Regions from separate parts of the Janthinobacterium sp. GMG1 genome, predicted to be linked through region 3. Evidence: predicted binding sites of a transcription regulator. Region 3 holds the regulator's gene; each other region holds the start of a gene.
What was found. Region 3 encodes FNR, which switches genes on or off when oxygen is low (the NO sensors DNR and NnrR bind a similar motif). Its sites were predicted from a motif close to TTGATNNNNATCAA; they were not measured.
Positions count from the first base shown of each region.

Region 1: the regulator FNR is predicted to act here: its motif matches at 1,415-1,428, upstream of SJI03_RS28410 (universal stress protein).
Region 2: the regulator FNR is predicted to act here: its motif matches at 1,689-1,702, upstream of SJI03_RS28185 (OmpW/AlkL family protein).

Region 1 is NZ_JAXQNT010000019.1:18,155-23,179, reverse strand. Features, by position in the region: gene SJI03_RS28415 (MFS transporter) at 44-1,345, shown strand; gene SJI03_RS28410 (universal stress protein) at 1,483-1,920, shown strand; gene SJI03_RS28405 (murein transglycosylase A) at 1,950-3,179, opposite strand; gene SJI03_RS28400 (hypothetical protein) at 3,229-3,375, shown strand; gene apaG (Co2+/Mg2+ efflux protein ApaG) at 3,399-3,773, opposite strand; gene rpe (ribulose-phosphate 3-epimerase) at 3,939-4,613, shown strand; gene SJI03_RS28385 (phosphoglycolate phosphatase) at 4,613-5,025, shown strand, end outside.
Region 2 is NZ_JAXQNT010000018.1:40,955-45,979, forward strand. Features, by position in the region: gene SJI03_RS28175 (methionine ABC transporter permease) at 1-57, shown strand, start outside; gene SJI03_RS28180 (MetQ/NlpA family ABC transporter substrate-binding protein) at 90-917, shown strand; gene SJI03_RS28185 (OmpW/AlkL family protein) at 1,009-1,623, opposite strand; gene SJI03_RS28190 (LysR family transcriptional regulator) at 1,785-2,681, opposite strand; gene fur (ferric iron uptake transcriptional regulator) at 2,919-3,359, shown strand; gene SJI03_RS28200 (MerR family transcriptional regulator) at 3,434-3,799, shown strand; gene SJI03_RS28205 (NAD(P)H-dependent oxidoreductase) at 3,859-4,449, shown strand; gene SJI03_RS28210 (SpoIIE family protein phosphatase) at 4,622-5,025, shown strand, end outside.
Region 3 is NZ_JAXQNT010000013.1:62,911-67,935, forward strand. Features, by position in the region: gene ccoG (cytochrome c oxidase accessory protein CcoG) at 1-1,011, shown strand, start outside; gene SJI03_RS25415 (FixH family protein) at 1,114-1,638, shown strand; gene fnr (fumarate/nitrate reduction transcriptional regulator Fnr) at 1,642-2,400, opposite strand; gene SJI03_RS25425 (response regulator) at 2,650-5,025, shown strand, end outside.

The sequences.
Region 1 (5,025 bases), on a different contig from region 3:
TAGCGGCTAACGGCAGCGGCGCGGCGGGTGCGCTGCTATTATTGTGAACCCGGTCACCTTTATCGAGCAGCGTATTTTCTCCTCCCTCTTCCAGTACTGCGCCAGCTACCTGCGCGGCGACGGCAGCGCCGCCAGCGTCAATTTCCGCCGCTTGTGGTTCAGCAACGGCCTCAATTGCTTCGGCGCCCAGATCACCTCGCTGGCCCTGCCCCTGTGCGCGGTACTATTACTACATGCGACACCGGAGCAGATGGGCGTGCTGGTCGCCTTGCAGGCACTGCCGTTCGCCCTGTTCGGCTTGCCCGTCGGCGTGCTGCTGGACCGGCGCAGCAAGCACCCGATCATGCTGTTCAGCGAAAGCATGTCCGGCCTGGCCCTGGCCAGCGTGGCCGTGGCCTATTGGTGCGGCGTGCTGTCGATGCCATGGTTATATATAGTGGGGTTCATCATCGGCACGGGCTTCGTCGTTGGTGGCGGCGCCGAGCAAGTGTTTCTGACTTTCCTGGTGGGCCGCGACGGCTTGATCGATGCGCAATCGAAATTTGCCGCCACCGAATCGGCTTCGCGCCTGATCGGCCCCGGCCTGGCCGGCGTGCTGGTGCAAGTGCTGTCCGCACCCGTCGCCATCCTGTGCACGGCGTGCGGCTATCTGGTTTCCGTCTTTAATTTGCGCGCCATGAGCGTACGCGATCCGCGTCCCGCACCATCCGACAAGCACGCCTTGCGCGACATCGCTGACGGCTTGCTGTTCGTCTGGCGCGAACCGCTGCTGCGCGCGCTGGCCTGGGGCGCCGGCATCTGGCACTTCCTCTTTTACGCCAGCATGGCTTTGACGGTGCTGTTCGCCACGCGCGACCTGGGCATGAGTCCTGGTGTGCTGGGCATGACGCAGATGCTCGGTGGCGCCGGCGTCTTGCTCAGCGCCTTCATCGTCAAGCCGCTGACGCGCCGCTACGGCGCCGGACGCACGATCCTGATCGGGCTGGCGTCCACCTCCGTGTGCTTTGCGCTGACGCCAACGATACCCGCCGCGCTGTTCGACAGCGCGGCCGCCAGCGCCGTAGCGTATGCCATCTTGATGTTCTTTTTCGATTGCGGCGTGATGCTGTTCTTTATTCCCTACCTGGGCTTGCGCCAGAAGGTCACGCCCGATCCCATGCTGGGCCGCATGACGTCCACCATGCGCTTCCTGACGGTGGCGACGGCACCGCTGGGGGCGCTGGCCGCCGGCTGGGTAGCGGAACACTTCGGCGTGCGCAATGGCCTCGCTTGCATCGCGGCAGGCAGCATTATGTTGACCGTCGCCATGGTGTGGGGCACGCCGCTGCGTAGCGTGCGCACCTGATGCGATGAACGGGCATACACTGCTGAAAGATTGCTTTGGCGACACTATTCACGCCAAAGCCTGTGAGGTTTGATTTACATCAAGGTTTTAATTGATGTAAATCCATAAGCTGTCTTACATCACTTGAGGAGCACGCTATGTTTAACACCATCTTATTTCCTACCGACGGCTCGCCGTTGTCCGACAAAGCCGCCGAGACCGCCCTCGCCTTCGCCCAATTGAACAAGGCCAAGCTGGTCGCCATCAGCGTGGTGCAGCCTTTCCCGTTCTCGCCGATGGCCGATGGCGGCATCGTGCTCGACGCCAGCCTGTATGAACAGCAGATGCAGGAAGCGTCGCAACGCGCCATCGACAAGATCGGCGCAGCGGCAAGCGCCGCCGGCGTACCCTTCGAAGGCGTGGTCGCCGTGTCGCCGAGCCCGCACGATGAAATCGTCAACGCGGCGCAGACCTACCATTGCGACATCATCCTGATGGCCTCGCATGGCCGCAAGGGCTTGAACAAGCTATTCGTGGGCAGCGAAACGCAAAAAGTGCTGGCGCATACCCATCTGCCAGTCATGGTTCTGCGCTAAGCCACGGTCTGCCCGGCGCCGCGAGAAACTCAGCGCGCCGGCGCCTGTTTCGGCAACAACACCCACACGGCGCCGCTCTGTTTCATGCGGCCCGCATTCTCGGCCGCTTCCGCGCCAAAGCCAAAGAAATAATCGACCCGGATCGGCCCGCGAATGGCGCCGCCCGTATCCTGCGCCATCACCAGGCGCTGCATGGGAATCTCGCTATTGGCTTGCGTGGTGGACAAAAATACGGGCGCACCCAGCGGCAGGAAGCGCGAATCGATGGCTACCGAGCGCTGCGGCGTCAGCGGCACGCCCAGCGCCCCCTTCGGACCCACTTTCGGGTCAGGCAAACGCTCTTCCTTGAAGAAGACATAGCTGGGATTGGCGTTGAACAATTCATCCTTGCGCGTGGGGTGGCCGGCGATCCACGCCTTGATGCCCTGCGCGGACGCTTGGCTCAGGGTCAGCTCGCCCTTGTCGACCAGGTAGCGGCCAATCGATTTATACGGGTGGCCGTTTTGATCCGCATACGCCACGCGCACGGTTTCCTGCGTATCGGTCAGCTGCACGCGCCCGGAACCCTGTACTTGCAGGAAGAAGGCCTCGACTTCATCATCCACCCACAGCAATTCCTTGCCCGTGACGGACGTGGCGCGCTCGATGTCGGCGCGGGTGGCGTACGGCACCACCTTCTTGCCCACCAGCTTGCCCCGCAAGCGCATATTCTTCAGTTCCGGATACACGCCCGACAAATCCACCGAGACCAGGTCGTCAGGCACCTTGTACAGCGGTGTCTGGTATGGACCGCCGCGCTTGCGCGCGCCGTGCAGCAAGGGTTCGTAGTAACCGGTCACCAAGCCAGTATAGGCGCCATCGGCGGCCACCACTTGATTAGGCACAAAGAAAGTCTCGAAAAACAGGCGGATGGCCTTGTCGCTGTCCGCATTCACCTGGCGCGCGATTGTGCACGACTCTTTCCAGTCCGGACGCTTGACCAGCACGCCGCACGACGCCATGAAGGCGGGCCAGGCGGCACGCATGTCGTCGCGGGCCCAGCCAGGCAAGGCGGCAAACTTGGCGGGCACAAAGGTTGGAGCTGCCACATCCGTGGCATCCTTGGCGTCGGCCGGCTTGGCAGGCACAGGCTTGACGACGGTCGGCGCGATGGCGGGCGCCTTGCCGCTGGAAGCAGCGGGCGGCGCGGGTGGCGTGGTGCAGGCGGATAAAGCAAGCGCGACGGCGCCGATTGAAACGGGTAGACTACCGCGTGTCAACAGACGGCGGGTAAATACTAAGCTGCGGGTAAATAACATAGGAGTGCGTATGTGGATCTTGATGATAGAGGCGCTGGTAGCGTTCTTCTTGCTGGCATTTATAGTCTGGTGGACCATGTATTCAGGCAAAAAGCCCGCACCGCCGGCGCGCAAGCAGCTCAGTGAAGAACAGGACGCCACCGAAAAACTGAAGTAAGGGGGCAAACCCCCGGCGTTTCCTTAATGCAGGGTGCGCGGCACCGACAGCACGAATTCGGGAATTAAAGCTTCGAACTGGTGACCATCTTCGGCCACGCAAAAGTATTCACCGTGCATCGAGCCTTGCGGCGTGCCCAGCATGGTGCCGCTCGTGTATTCGAACTGTTCGCCCGGCTGCAGCAGCGGCTGGTGGCCGACGGCGCCCAGGCCGCGCACCTCTTCCACCTTGTTGTTCGCATCCGTGATGACCCAGTGGCGCGAAATCAGTTGCGCGCCAGCCGTGCCCGTGTTGACGACGCGGATCGTGTAGCTGAACACGTGCCGCCCCTGGTCCGGTGCCGATTGCTCGGGCAGGTATTGCGTCTTGACCGTTACCGTAAATTCATAAGTCGCCATCGTCATTCCTATTCAGACATTGCCAGTCATATTGTGTATCGCGCGCGACGCATAGGCCATCGCGCGATGCGTATTCTGTGTTTCACCGTACTTCAATGAGGCATGGTAACGGCGTCAGGCGTAAAATAGCGCAAATCGCATTTTCTATCCTTTGGCTACTTCACCATGACAACATTCCGTATCGCTCCCAGCATCCTGTCCGCCGACTTTGCCCGCCTGGGCGAGGAAGTGCGCAACGTCGTTACCGCCGGCGCCGACATCATCCACTTCGACGTGATGGATAACCATTACGTGCCGAACCTGACCATCGGCCCGCTGGTATGCGAAGCGATCCGCCCGCACGTGCAAGTCCCCATCGATGTGCACCTGATGGTCAAGCCTGTCGATCGCATTATCCCGGATTTCGCCAAGGCTGGCGCGAACATCATCACCTTTCACCCGGAAGCGTCGGATCACGTCGACCGTTCCTTGCAACTGATCCGCGACAATGGCTGCAAATCGGGCCTGGTATTCAACCCCGGCACGCCGCTGCATTACCTGGAACACGTGATGGACAAGATCGACATCATCCTGATCATGTCCGTCAATCCGGGCTTCGGCGGCCAGTCCTTCATTCCGCAAGCATTGAAAAAAATCGCCGAAGCGCGCCGCATGATCGACGAATCGGGCCGTGACATCATGCTGGAAGTCGATGGCGGCATCAAGATCGACAACATCGCCGCCGCCGCTGCCGCTGGCGCCGATACCTTTGTCGCAGGCTCGGCCATCTTCGGCAAGCCCGACTACAAAGCCGTCATCGACGCCATGCGCGCCGAACTGGCAGCCGTCAAGGGCGCCTGATGCAAGCGGGCACGGTGAAAGACCACGTACTGGCCGGGGTGCGCGCCGCCATCATCGACCTCGATGGCACGATGCTCGACACCGTGCCCGATTTCCATGTCGCCATCAATGGCATGCGCGCCGAACTGGACCTGGCGCCCATCAGCGCCGACGCCATCAAGCTGATGGTCGGCAAAGGCTCGGAAAACCTGATCCGCACCGTGCTGGCGCTCGACTTCGATGCGGCCGGCGTGGAACAGCATTTCGAGCAGGCGATGGACGGCTACCAGCGCCACTACCTGGCCATCAACGGCCAGTTCAGCACTCTGTACCCGGACGTGGAAGCGGGGCTGGCGGCGATGAAGGCGGCAGGCTTGCGCCTGGCCTGCGTCACCAACAAGCCGATCGCCTTCGCCCTGCCCCTGCTGAAACT
Region 2 (5,025 bases), on a different contig from region 3:
GTGCAAACCATCCAGTTCGCCGGCACGCGCATCGCCAAGCGCCTCGACAAACGTTAATTCATCTTCAGTATTTCAGTACAAGGAAAAGCATGAACCATATTCGCCGCAACCTGCTCCTGGCCGCCGCCAGCCTGGCCTTCGCCGCCGCCGCCCACGCCAAGGACCCGAAAGAACTCGTCATCGGCACCAGCTCCGGCCCGTATTCGGACCAGCTGAAGCTGGGCATCAAGCCTATCCTGGAAAAACAGGGCTACAAGGTCAAGATCGTCGAATTCAACGACTACGTGCAGCCGAACTACGCGCTGGCCGAAGGTTCGCTGGACGCCAACGTGTTCCAGCACATCGTGTATCTGACCAAGTTCGCCACCGATAACAAGCTGCCACTGAGCTCCCTGATCACCGTGCCGACCATGCCGATCGGCCTGTACGGCGGCAAGCAGAAGTCCCTGGCGGACGTGAAGAACGGCGCCACCATCACCATGCCTAACGACCCGACCAACCAGGCGCGCGCGCTGGTGATGCTGGCCAAGATGGGCTGGATCAAGCTGAAACCGAACGTCGATCCGCTGCGCGCGTCCGAACGCGACGTGCTGGACAACCCGAAGAAGCTGAAACTGGTGCCGCTGGAAGCGGCGCAGCTGCCACGTTCGCTGGCCGACGCCGACTACGCTTTCGTCAACGGTAACTTCGCCCTGGCCGCCGGCATGAAGCTGACGTCGGCCCTTAGCGTGGAAAAGATCTCGGACAGCTACATCAACCTGGTCGCCATCCGCACGGCCGACAAGGCCAAGCCATGGGTCAAGGACCTGGAAGCGGCCTACCGCTCGCGCGCCTTCCTCGACGCGACGAACAAGTATTTGGCCGGCTACGAAAAGACGGACTACCAGCTGGCGCTGGAAAAGACGCTGAAAAAATAAGGTGGCACTTGCAATGCGAAAAGACGGCCAGGTGTAAACCTGGCCGTCCTTTTTTATTGTCCGCGCCGCAGGGGGCGCAGTCGATCAATGCTTAGAAACGGTAGCCGACGCCTACGCCGATCAGGACAGGATCAACCTTGACTTCGCTGATCTTGGCGCCAGCAGCGGTCAGTACATCGCTGCGAATCTGCACTTTCTTGATGTCGAAGTTCAAGGACCAGTTTTTGTCCAGCTTGTAGTCGACGCCAGCTTGCAGCGCGAAGCCCCAGCTGTCATGTTCCAGACGCAGGCCAGGAATTTTGACATCAGAGATATTCGTGTAATTCACGCCGGCACCCACGTATGGGCTGAACTGTTTTTCAGGCATGAAGTGGTATTGCAGCGACAGGGTCGGCGGCAAATGCTTGAAGGTACCGATCTTCGTGCCTGACAATGTAACGTCATGCTTTTGCGGGTAGGTCAGGATCAGTTCGGCAGCGATGTTCGGGGTGAAGAAATACGAAATATCAATTTCGGGAATCGTCTTGCTGCTGACGTGAATCAGGTCGGATGCGCCGACGCCACCCACAGGAGCAGATTTGTTGGCCGGGTCGATATGCACGGCGCGCGCACGGACCAGCCATGGGCTTTCCTGTGCCATTGCGTTGCCGGCGAATGCGCCGATGGCGGCCAGGACGATTGCTGCTGCAGTTGCGGACTTTTTCATTCTAGTTCCCTCTTTTTGTCGTTAAGTAACGCTGCGAAGTCTAAGAGTGCAGTGCAACAAAAACTTTGATCCACATCAAATAGTGCTAGATGGCATCACTAGAGGGATTTTTTCCTTTGCCCAGGTCAAGAAAATGCGGCAGCGCAGCGCGAGCATGCCAATCACTGCACGCCGTCAAACAGGCTGCCGACCCAGTCGGCAAACACGCGCACGCGCGGCGACAGTTGCCGATGATGGGGATACAGCACGGACACGGGCAGCGGGTCGGGCCGCCAGTCCCGCAGCACTTCCACCAGTTCGCCCGTCGCCAGCGCCAGTTCAAGGTGATACCGGGGGGCCTGGATCAAGCCCATGCCCGCGCGGCAGCAGGCGTGGTAGGCGTCCGCATTGTTGACGGACACCGTGCCAGGCAAGGCTACGCTGTGCCGCTGCCCATCCACCTTGAAGTCGAAGGGCCAGACCTTGCCCGACTGGGTGGAAAAGAAATTGACGGCGCGGTGGCCATCCAGTTGCGCCAGATTCTCCGGCGTGCCGTGCGCGGCCAGGTAGGCGGGACTGGCGCACGTCACCTGGTCGAGCAGCGCCACGCGGCGCGCCACCATCGACGAGTCGCCGAGCTCTCCCGCGCGCAGCACGCAATCGACGCCTTCGCGCACCAGATCGACGAGGCGGTCGCCCATGCCGATTTCCAGTTCGATCAGCGGATAGCGGGCACAGAACTGGTCCAGCACGGGCATCACGAAATGCATGGCCAGGGTCGCGTGCAGGTCGATGCGCAGCTTGCCGGCCGGCTGCTGCGCCGCCGAACTGAACACGGCTTCCGTTTCTTCCAGGTCCGCCAGCAGGCGCACGCAACGCTGGTAATACGCGTCCCCATCGGGCGTGGGCGTCACTTGCCGCGTGGTCCGCTGCAGCAGGCGCACGCGCAGCCGCGCTTCAAGCTGCTTGATCGCATGCGTGACGGTCGCCTTCGGGTAACCGAGGTCATGCGCCGCCTGCGTGAAACTGCGCAGTTCGACGATGCGGGTAAAAATACGCATCGCATCAAATCGGTCCATGTCCCTGCTCCATTGTTATTCCTTGCTGCACAGTGTAGCGATATCGACCTTGGTTTTGCAATTTCAATGCAAGATGCGTGCAACGCAATCGGAACTTGCGCCGATGTCACTGGTTGACAGGCCTGCTAGCCAGCATACTATTTCCACTTCGCACAATACAAATGAGAATAGTAATGATTATCATTTGCGATATAATGCACTACCTCGCTCAAGCGACTACAAAAAGGAATGGGAGACATGGATATATTGAGGGAACTGCGTGAATCGGGCTTGAAAGTCACCATCCCCCGCTTGCGGATTCTGCAGCTGTTTCAAGAAGGCACGATCAAGCACCTGAGTGCGGACGATGTCTACAAGCTGTTGCTGGCCGAAAAGATCGACGTGGGCCTGGCCACCATCTACCGCGTGCTGATGCAGTTTGCCGAAGCAGGCATTCTGTTTCGCCGGCATTTCGAATCGGGCCACGCCGTCTTCGAGCTGAACGAAGGCCAGCACCACGACCACCTGGTCTGCACGGGTTGCGGCAAGGTCGATGAATTCGTCGACGAAGGCATCGAACTGCGCCAGAACGAGATCGCCGCCGAGCGGGGCTTCGTGCTGCACGAGCACGCGCTGTCGCTGTACGGCACCTGCGCCGAGTGCACGGCAAAAAAAGTGCCGCCACGCAAACCGTCCTGAGGCAGCGCGCAAGGTAGCGCCTGGCAAGCCACCTGCGCTACACTGCGTGCGCCGCAGCTCAACAAGGAAGAAGCATGTACATCGGAGAAATCGCCCGCCTGGCGGGCACCTCGCCCAAGGCCTTGCGCCACTATGAAGCGCTGGGCTTGCTTGGCGACGTGCGCCGTTCCGGCGCCTACCGCGTCTACACGCAGCAAGACTTGGCGCAAGTGAAGCTGATACGCCAGGCGCAGGCGCTGGGCTTCCGCCTGGCCGAACTGCTGCCCATCCTGGCCGGCAACGATACCGACTGGGCCGCCCTGTCGCAGCACATCGCTGACAAGCGCGCACAGATACAGCAGGATATCGCCCGCCTGCGCCAGCTCGACGCGCAATTGGCTGACATCGACACGGAAATCCACGACTGCCTGGCGCAGCAGCGCCTGCAAGAGGCCGCTTGACTCTGCCCCCAGGGGCAAGCTTTAGCATGCAAGCTCTTCTTTAACGGATAGCCTGCATCATGACCAAGACAACACCCAAGCGCGTATTGATACTCCTCGGCCACCCGTCCAGCGACAGCTTCTGCGCCGCCCTGGCCGAGGCCTACGCCGCCACGGCCCGCAGCGCGGGCCATACCGTGCGCGAACTGCGCCTGGGCCAGCTGGACTTCGACCAGAACCTGCATGAAGGCTACCGCCAGGTGCAGCCGCTGGAGGCGGACTTGCTGGCGGCGCAGGAGGCCATCACCTGGGCCGAACACCTGGTCTTCGCCTACCCGATCTGGTGGGGCGGTGCGCCAGCCCTGCTGAAGGGCTTTGTCGACCGCATCTTCCTGCCCGGCTTTGCCTTCAAGTATCGCCCGGGCAAGGCTTTCCCGGCGCAGCTGCTGAAGGGCCGCACGGCCCAGCTGCTGGTGGCGATGGATACGCCGCCCTGGTATTTCCGCTGGGTCTACCACATGCCCGGCATCCACCAGCTGCGCAAGACGACCCTGGAATTTTGCGGCGTCAAGCCTGTCAAGGTGGCCAGCTTTGGTCCCATGATCGATTCCACCGAAGCGCAGCGCGCGCGCTGGCTGGAACAGGCACAGGCGCTGGCCCGGCGCCTGTAAGTTGCTTGCCATGCAGCCATCTTGCATACGGTTTTGACAAGCTGGTAATCAAGCCGTCACATTCCAGGGCTACCATGATGATATTGCCTGTTTGTCAGTCGCCTTGCCGTCGCGACAACAAGGGTCCGATCGTCATGTAAAGGTAGCCGCTGTGGAGTTCAACGCTTCTCGATTGCATCTTCCCCGTTATCGCACGTCCGTGGCGTTTGATCTGTGCATTCCCACGGAATCCGTGCAGGCCGACGCCAGCAATTTCGCCGTGCTGGAACTGTTCACGGAACGGCGCGACATGATGAGCCTGCCAGTCACGGAGCAACAGAAGCCCATCGGTTTGATCAGTCGCAACATCTTCATGTCGCAGATGTCCAAGCCCTTTTATCACGAGGTGTATGGCAAGAAGAGCTGCATCGCCTTCATGGACAAGGAGCCGCTGATCGTCGACGGCGCCATGAGCATCGAAGACCTCACCTTCCGCGCCGTGGAAGCGGGCGAGAAGGCGCTGGCCGACGGCTTCATCATCACCGAGGATGGCGCGCTGGCCGGCGTGGGCTTCGGCTTGCAGCTGATGAACGTGGT
Region 3 (5,025 bases):
AGCGCGCGCATGGCCCTCGACAAGCAGGGCCCCTCCGTGCGCAAGGCGTTCAAGAAGACGGCCAAGCACCTGGCATGGGGCGCCATCGCCCTGTGGACGGGCTTTACCTTTGTCGGCTACTTCACGCCGATCAAGGAACTGGCGCAGTCGGTGACCACCCTGAACTTCGGTCCCTGGGAATGGTTCTGGGTCTTGTTCTACAGCCTGGCAACCTACGGCAACGCGGGCTGGCTGCGCGAGCAGGTGTGCAAATACATGTGCCCCTACGCGCGCTTTCAGAGCGCCATGTTCGACCAGGACACCCTGATCATCACCTATGATGCCAAGCGCGGCGAACCACGCGGCGCCATGAGCAAGAAGGCCGGCAACAACGACAAGCTGGGCGATTGCATCGACTGTACCCTGTGCGTGCAGGTGTGTCCGACCGGTATCGATATCCGCAACGGCCTGCAGTATGAATGCATCGGTTGCGCCGCTTGCGTCGATGCCTGCAACAGCGTGATGGACAAGGTTGACCGGCCACGGGGACTGGTACGCTACAGTACCGACCATGCGATGGAAAACAACTTCAATTCGAAGCAGATACGCCAGCGCGCCATGCGCCCGCGCGTCCTGATCTACACTTCCATCCTGGCCCTGATCATCATCGCCGTATGTACGTCGCTGGCCCTGCGCACGCCCCTGAAAATGGACGTGATCCGCGACCGCGGTTCGATGGGACGCGAAGTGGAAGACGGCATGATTGAAAACGTCTACCGTCTGCAGATCATGAACACGTCGGAGCAAACCCAGCATTTCAAGATCAGCGCTTCCGGCCTGCCGGGCCTGACCTTGCTGACGCGCGAAGAAGTGACCTTGCAGCCGACGGAAACGCTGGGTTGGCCGATCCGCCTGCGCGTGCCGCACGGCGTGGGAGAGAAGGGTTCGAACAAGATTGCGATCGAATTGCACTCGCTGGACAACCCGTCGCTGCATGTGCGTGAAAGCGCGGTATTCATCGTGCCACGTTAACAAGGAAAGGCGGAAGGGGACCGGGTGCCCTCGCCGCCGCCACGAAGTTGCAGGAAGGCCGGTCCCCATGCGGGGACTGGCTGATTAAACAGGAGAAATATCATGTCCGACAGTCTGAAACTGCAAGCCCCCGTTGCACCGTGGTACAAGCATCGCTGGCCATGGCTGCTGATGATCGGCCCCGGCCTGTCCGTGGTCGTCGGCAGCTTCATGGGCTATATCGCGTTTACGCAGCCCGATGCGCTGGTGGTGGGCGATTATTACAAGCAGGGCAAGGCGATCAACCAGGATTTGAAGCGCGACACGATCGCCAGCGACCTGGCCATGGATACGAGCCTGTCGTATGACGTGGCGCAAGCACGCCTGACCGGTTCCGTGCACAGCTTCGGCAAGGCTTACCAGGGTCCGCTGCAGCTGCACCTGGCGCATGCGACCCTGCCGGAAAAGGATATCAAGGTGCTGGTGCAGCCCGATGCGGCCGGCAATTTTTCCGTGGCGCTGCCGATGCTCGAGCGCAGCCGCTGGCAAGTGCTGGTGGAAAACGACAAACGCGAGTGGCGCCTGTCCGGCATCTGGACCTGGCCGCTGCAACGCAGCATCGCGCTGCATGCGGACGAAGAGCTGTAAGCCTTATTTGCAGATGTCGGTTCCGGCCGTAATGGCCTTCAGCTTGGCCGGCTGCAATATCTCGATCTCGCGGTTCGACACGCGCAGCCAGCCTTCCTTCTTGAATTTGGATAGCAGGCGGCTGACGCTCTCGATGGTCAGGCCCAGGTAGTTGCCGATTTCCTCGCGCGACATGCGCAGCTGGAAATTGCTGCCCGAATAGCCGCGCGCTTCATAGCGCGACGCCAGGTTGACGATGAAGGCGGCAAACCGCTGCGTCGCCTGCATATTGCCCAGCAACAGCATCACGCTTTGCTCGCGCGTGATTTCCTGGCTCATCATGCGGTGGAAATGGCGCAGCAGGGTCGGCATATTGCCCAGCAATTGTTCCAGGCTGGAAAACGGGATTTCACACACTTCGCTGTCTTCCAGCGCCACTGCATTACAGTGGTGGCGGTCGGCGCTGATGGCATCCATGCCCAGCAGTTCGCCCGCCATCTGGAAACCCGTCACCTGCTCTTCGCCACCGGGATTGATCTGGTACGTCTTGAAGTGCCCCAGGCGGATCGCATACAGGTTCTGGAACGAGTCACCGATGCGGAACAGCGAGGCGCCGCGCACGATCTTGCGGCGGCGGCCGATGATCTGGTCCAGCCTGTCCATGTCGCCCACATCGAGGCCCATCGGCAGGCACAATTGATGCATGCTGCAGGTCGAGCATCGCGCACGCAACGCCTCCACGTTCACGGTGGGCAAGGTGGGAGTGAGTAGCGCTTCAGTCATGTCGGTACCTTTTAGAAAATGCAACAACAAGTTTACTGCATACAGCTGCATACAGGGTTGCCGTATACCAATTTCACCGTAATTTCGGCGAATAAACGACGTCCAGCCTTTAATTATATGGCAACATCGTCAAAAGCCCGTACGGGGCGGGCAATTTGCGCGGTGGCGCTTGCCAAGCTGGGGTATTGATAGGAAAATTCCTGACAGCATTATCTGCCGCCTGTGCCGCCCGGTACTGAAAAGGAAATCATGAAGCCTCTCGGCATCAAAGCAAAAGTCGCGCTGGCCACCAGCCTGACCTCGATCGCCATGATCGCGCTGGTCACCATGATCCAGGTGCAGCACATGCGCGACGACTTCACCCGAGTACTGCTGAGCCAGCAATCGTCCCTGATCACCCGCACCGCTGCCGAGCTCGACGACAAGCTGGGCATGCTGCTGCAGATCGTCACCCTGACGGCCCGGCAACAGCCGCCGGAATTGATCGCCCGGCCCGCCCAATTGCGCGAATACTATTCGCGCCGCTCGATGCTGGTGCTGTTCGATGACGTGCTGGTGCTCGACGCGCAGGGCGCCATCGTGGCCGACATGCCGGAAGTGGCGGGGCGCGCCGGCATCAACGTTGCCGAGCGCGAGTATTTCCAGACCGTCCTGCGCACGCGCCAGCCCATGATCACCGAACCGATGCTTGGTAAATCGAGCGGCATGCCCATCGTGCAGATGGTGGCGCCCGTGCTGGCCGCCGATGGCCGGGTGGCCGGCGTGGTGATCGGCGTGCTGCGCCTGTACAAGGACAACCTGCTGGGCCGCCTGCGCTCGGAAAAGATCGGCAAGAGCGGCTATTACTTCATCCTCACGCGCGGCGCCGTGCCGCGCTATGTGCTGCACCCCGATACGAGCCGCTTGCTGCAACCGCGCAAGCCGAACGCCAACCTGACGACGACCCAGTTGCTGAAGGAAGATGGCGAAGGCAGCATGGTCAGCACCAACAGCCGCGGCATCACGGCCGTCAACAGCTTCAAGCGCCTGAAATCCGTGAACTGGCTGCTGGCCGCCTCGCTGCCCGTCGAGGATGCCTTTGAACCGTTCGATGGCGTGCTGTACCGGCTGGTGCTGTGGAGCATCCTCGCTTCGCTGCTGGCCGCTGCCGTTCTGGGCTGGGTCACCGTGCGCCTGCTGTCGCCGCTGGTGCGCCTGCGCGACACCTTGCTGGCCCTGCGCACCAGCGGCAGCCGCTTCACCCCCGTGCCGGTACAGCAGCGCGACGAGATCGGCGAACTGACGGAAGCGTTCAACGGCCTGATGAGCGAACGCGACCGCCTGCAGCAGGAACTCGAAGCGCGCGCGGCGGAGCTGGAACAGGAACGCGACCGCGCCGAAGCGGCCAACCGCGCGAAGAGCGATTTCGTGGCCAACATGAGCCATGAAATCCGCACGCCCCTCAATGCCGTGCTGGGCATGGTGTATTTGCTGGGCAATACCAGGCTCGATACGGAACAACGCAAGTATCTGACCATGGTGCGCGTGGCGGGCCAGTCGCTGCTGGGCATCCTCAACGACGTGCTCGACTATTCGAAGATCGAGGCGCGCCGCATGGAATTGTCGCCTGTCGAATTCGACCTCGACGAAGTCATGAATACCCTGGCCACGACGATGACGATGAATGCGGGCGAAAAGGAACTGGAACTGGCCATCGCCGTCGAACCCGACGTACCGCGGCGCCTCGTCGGCGACGCCCAGCGCCTGCAGCAAATCCTCGTCAACCTGGCCGGCAACGCCATCAAGTTCACGGAGAGCGGCGAAGTGGTGGTGGCCGTCAGCCTGGCCGAGAGCGAGAGCGGCCGCGCCTGGCTGCGCTTCGAAGTGCGCGACACGGGCATCGGCATGACGGAACTGCAGCAACAACAGCTGTTTTCCGCGTTTTCCCAGGGCGACCAGAGCATCACGCGGCGCTTCGGCGGCACGGGCCTGGGCCTGGCCATCAGCAAGCAGCTGATCCACATGATGGGCGGCGACATCGCCGTCGCCAGCAGCGAAGGCAAGGGCAGCCGCTTCTGGTTCAGCGTGCCCTTCGAGATGCTGGCGCAACCGGCCGAAACGCGGCGCACGCCCGCGCTGGGCCAGCTGCGCCTGCTGGTGGCCGACGATAACCGCACCACGCGCGAACTGATCGTCAAGCTGATCGAGGCGTGGGGCTGGCTGGCCGACGAAGTGGACTCCGGCTTTGCCGCCATCGAACTGTACCGCGAACGCCTGGCGCAGCAGCAACCATACGACGTGGTGCTGGCCGACTGGCACATGCCCGTCATGGACGGCCTGGCCACAGCCAAGGCCATCCGCCAGGCGGCCAGCGGCCAGCGCCAGCCCATCGTGGTGATGGTCAACGCCTTCGCCCGCAACCACCTGGAGGAAATTTCCAGCGCGGCCGAGGCCGACGTTGTGCTGATGAAGCCGATCACGGGCTCCAGCCTGTTCGATGCCCTGCACCAGGCGCTGATTACCAAGAACGACGGCGGCGAGCCACGCATGCTGCACCAGCCGCTGGGCACGGAACTGGCCGGCGTGCATTTCCTGCTGGTGGAAGACAATCATTTGAACCAGGCCGTGGCGCGCGGCATCCTCGAA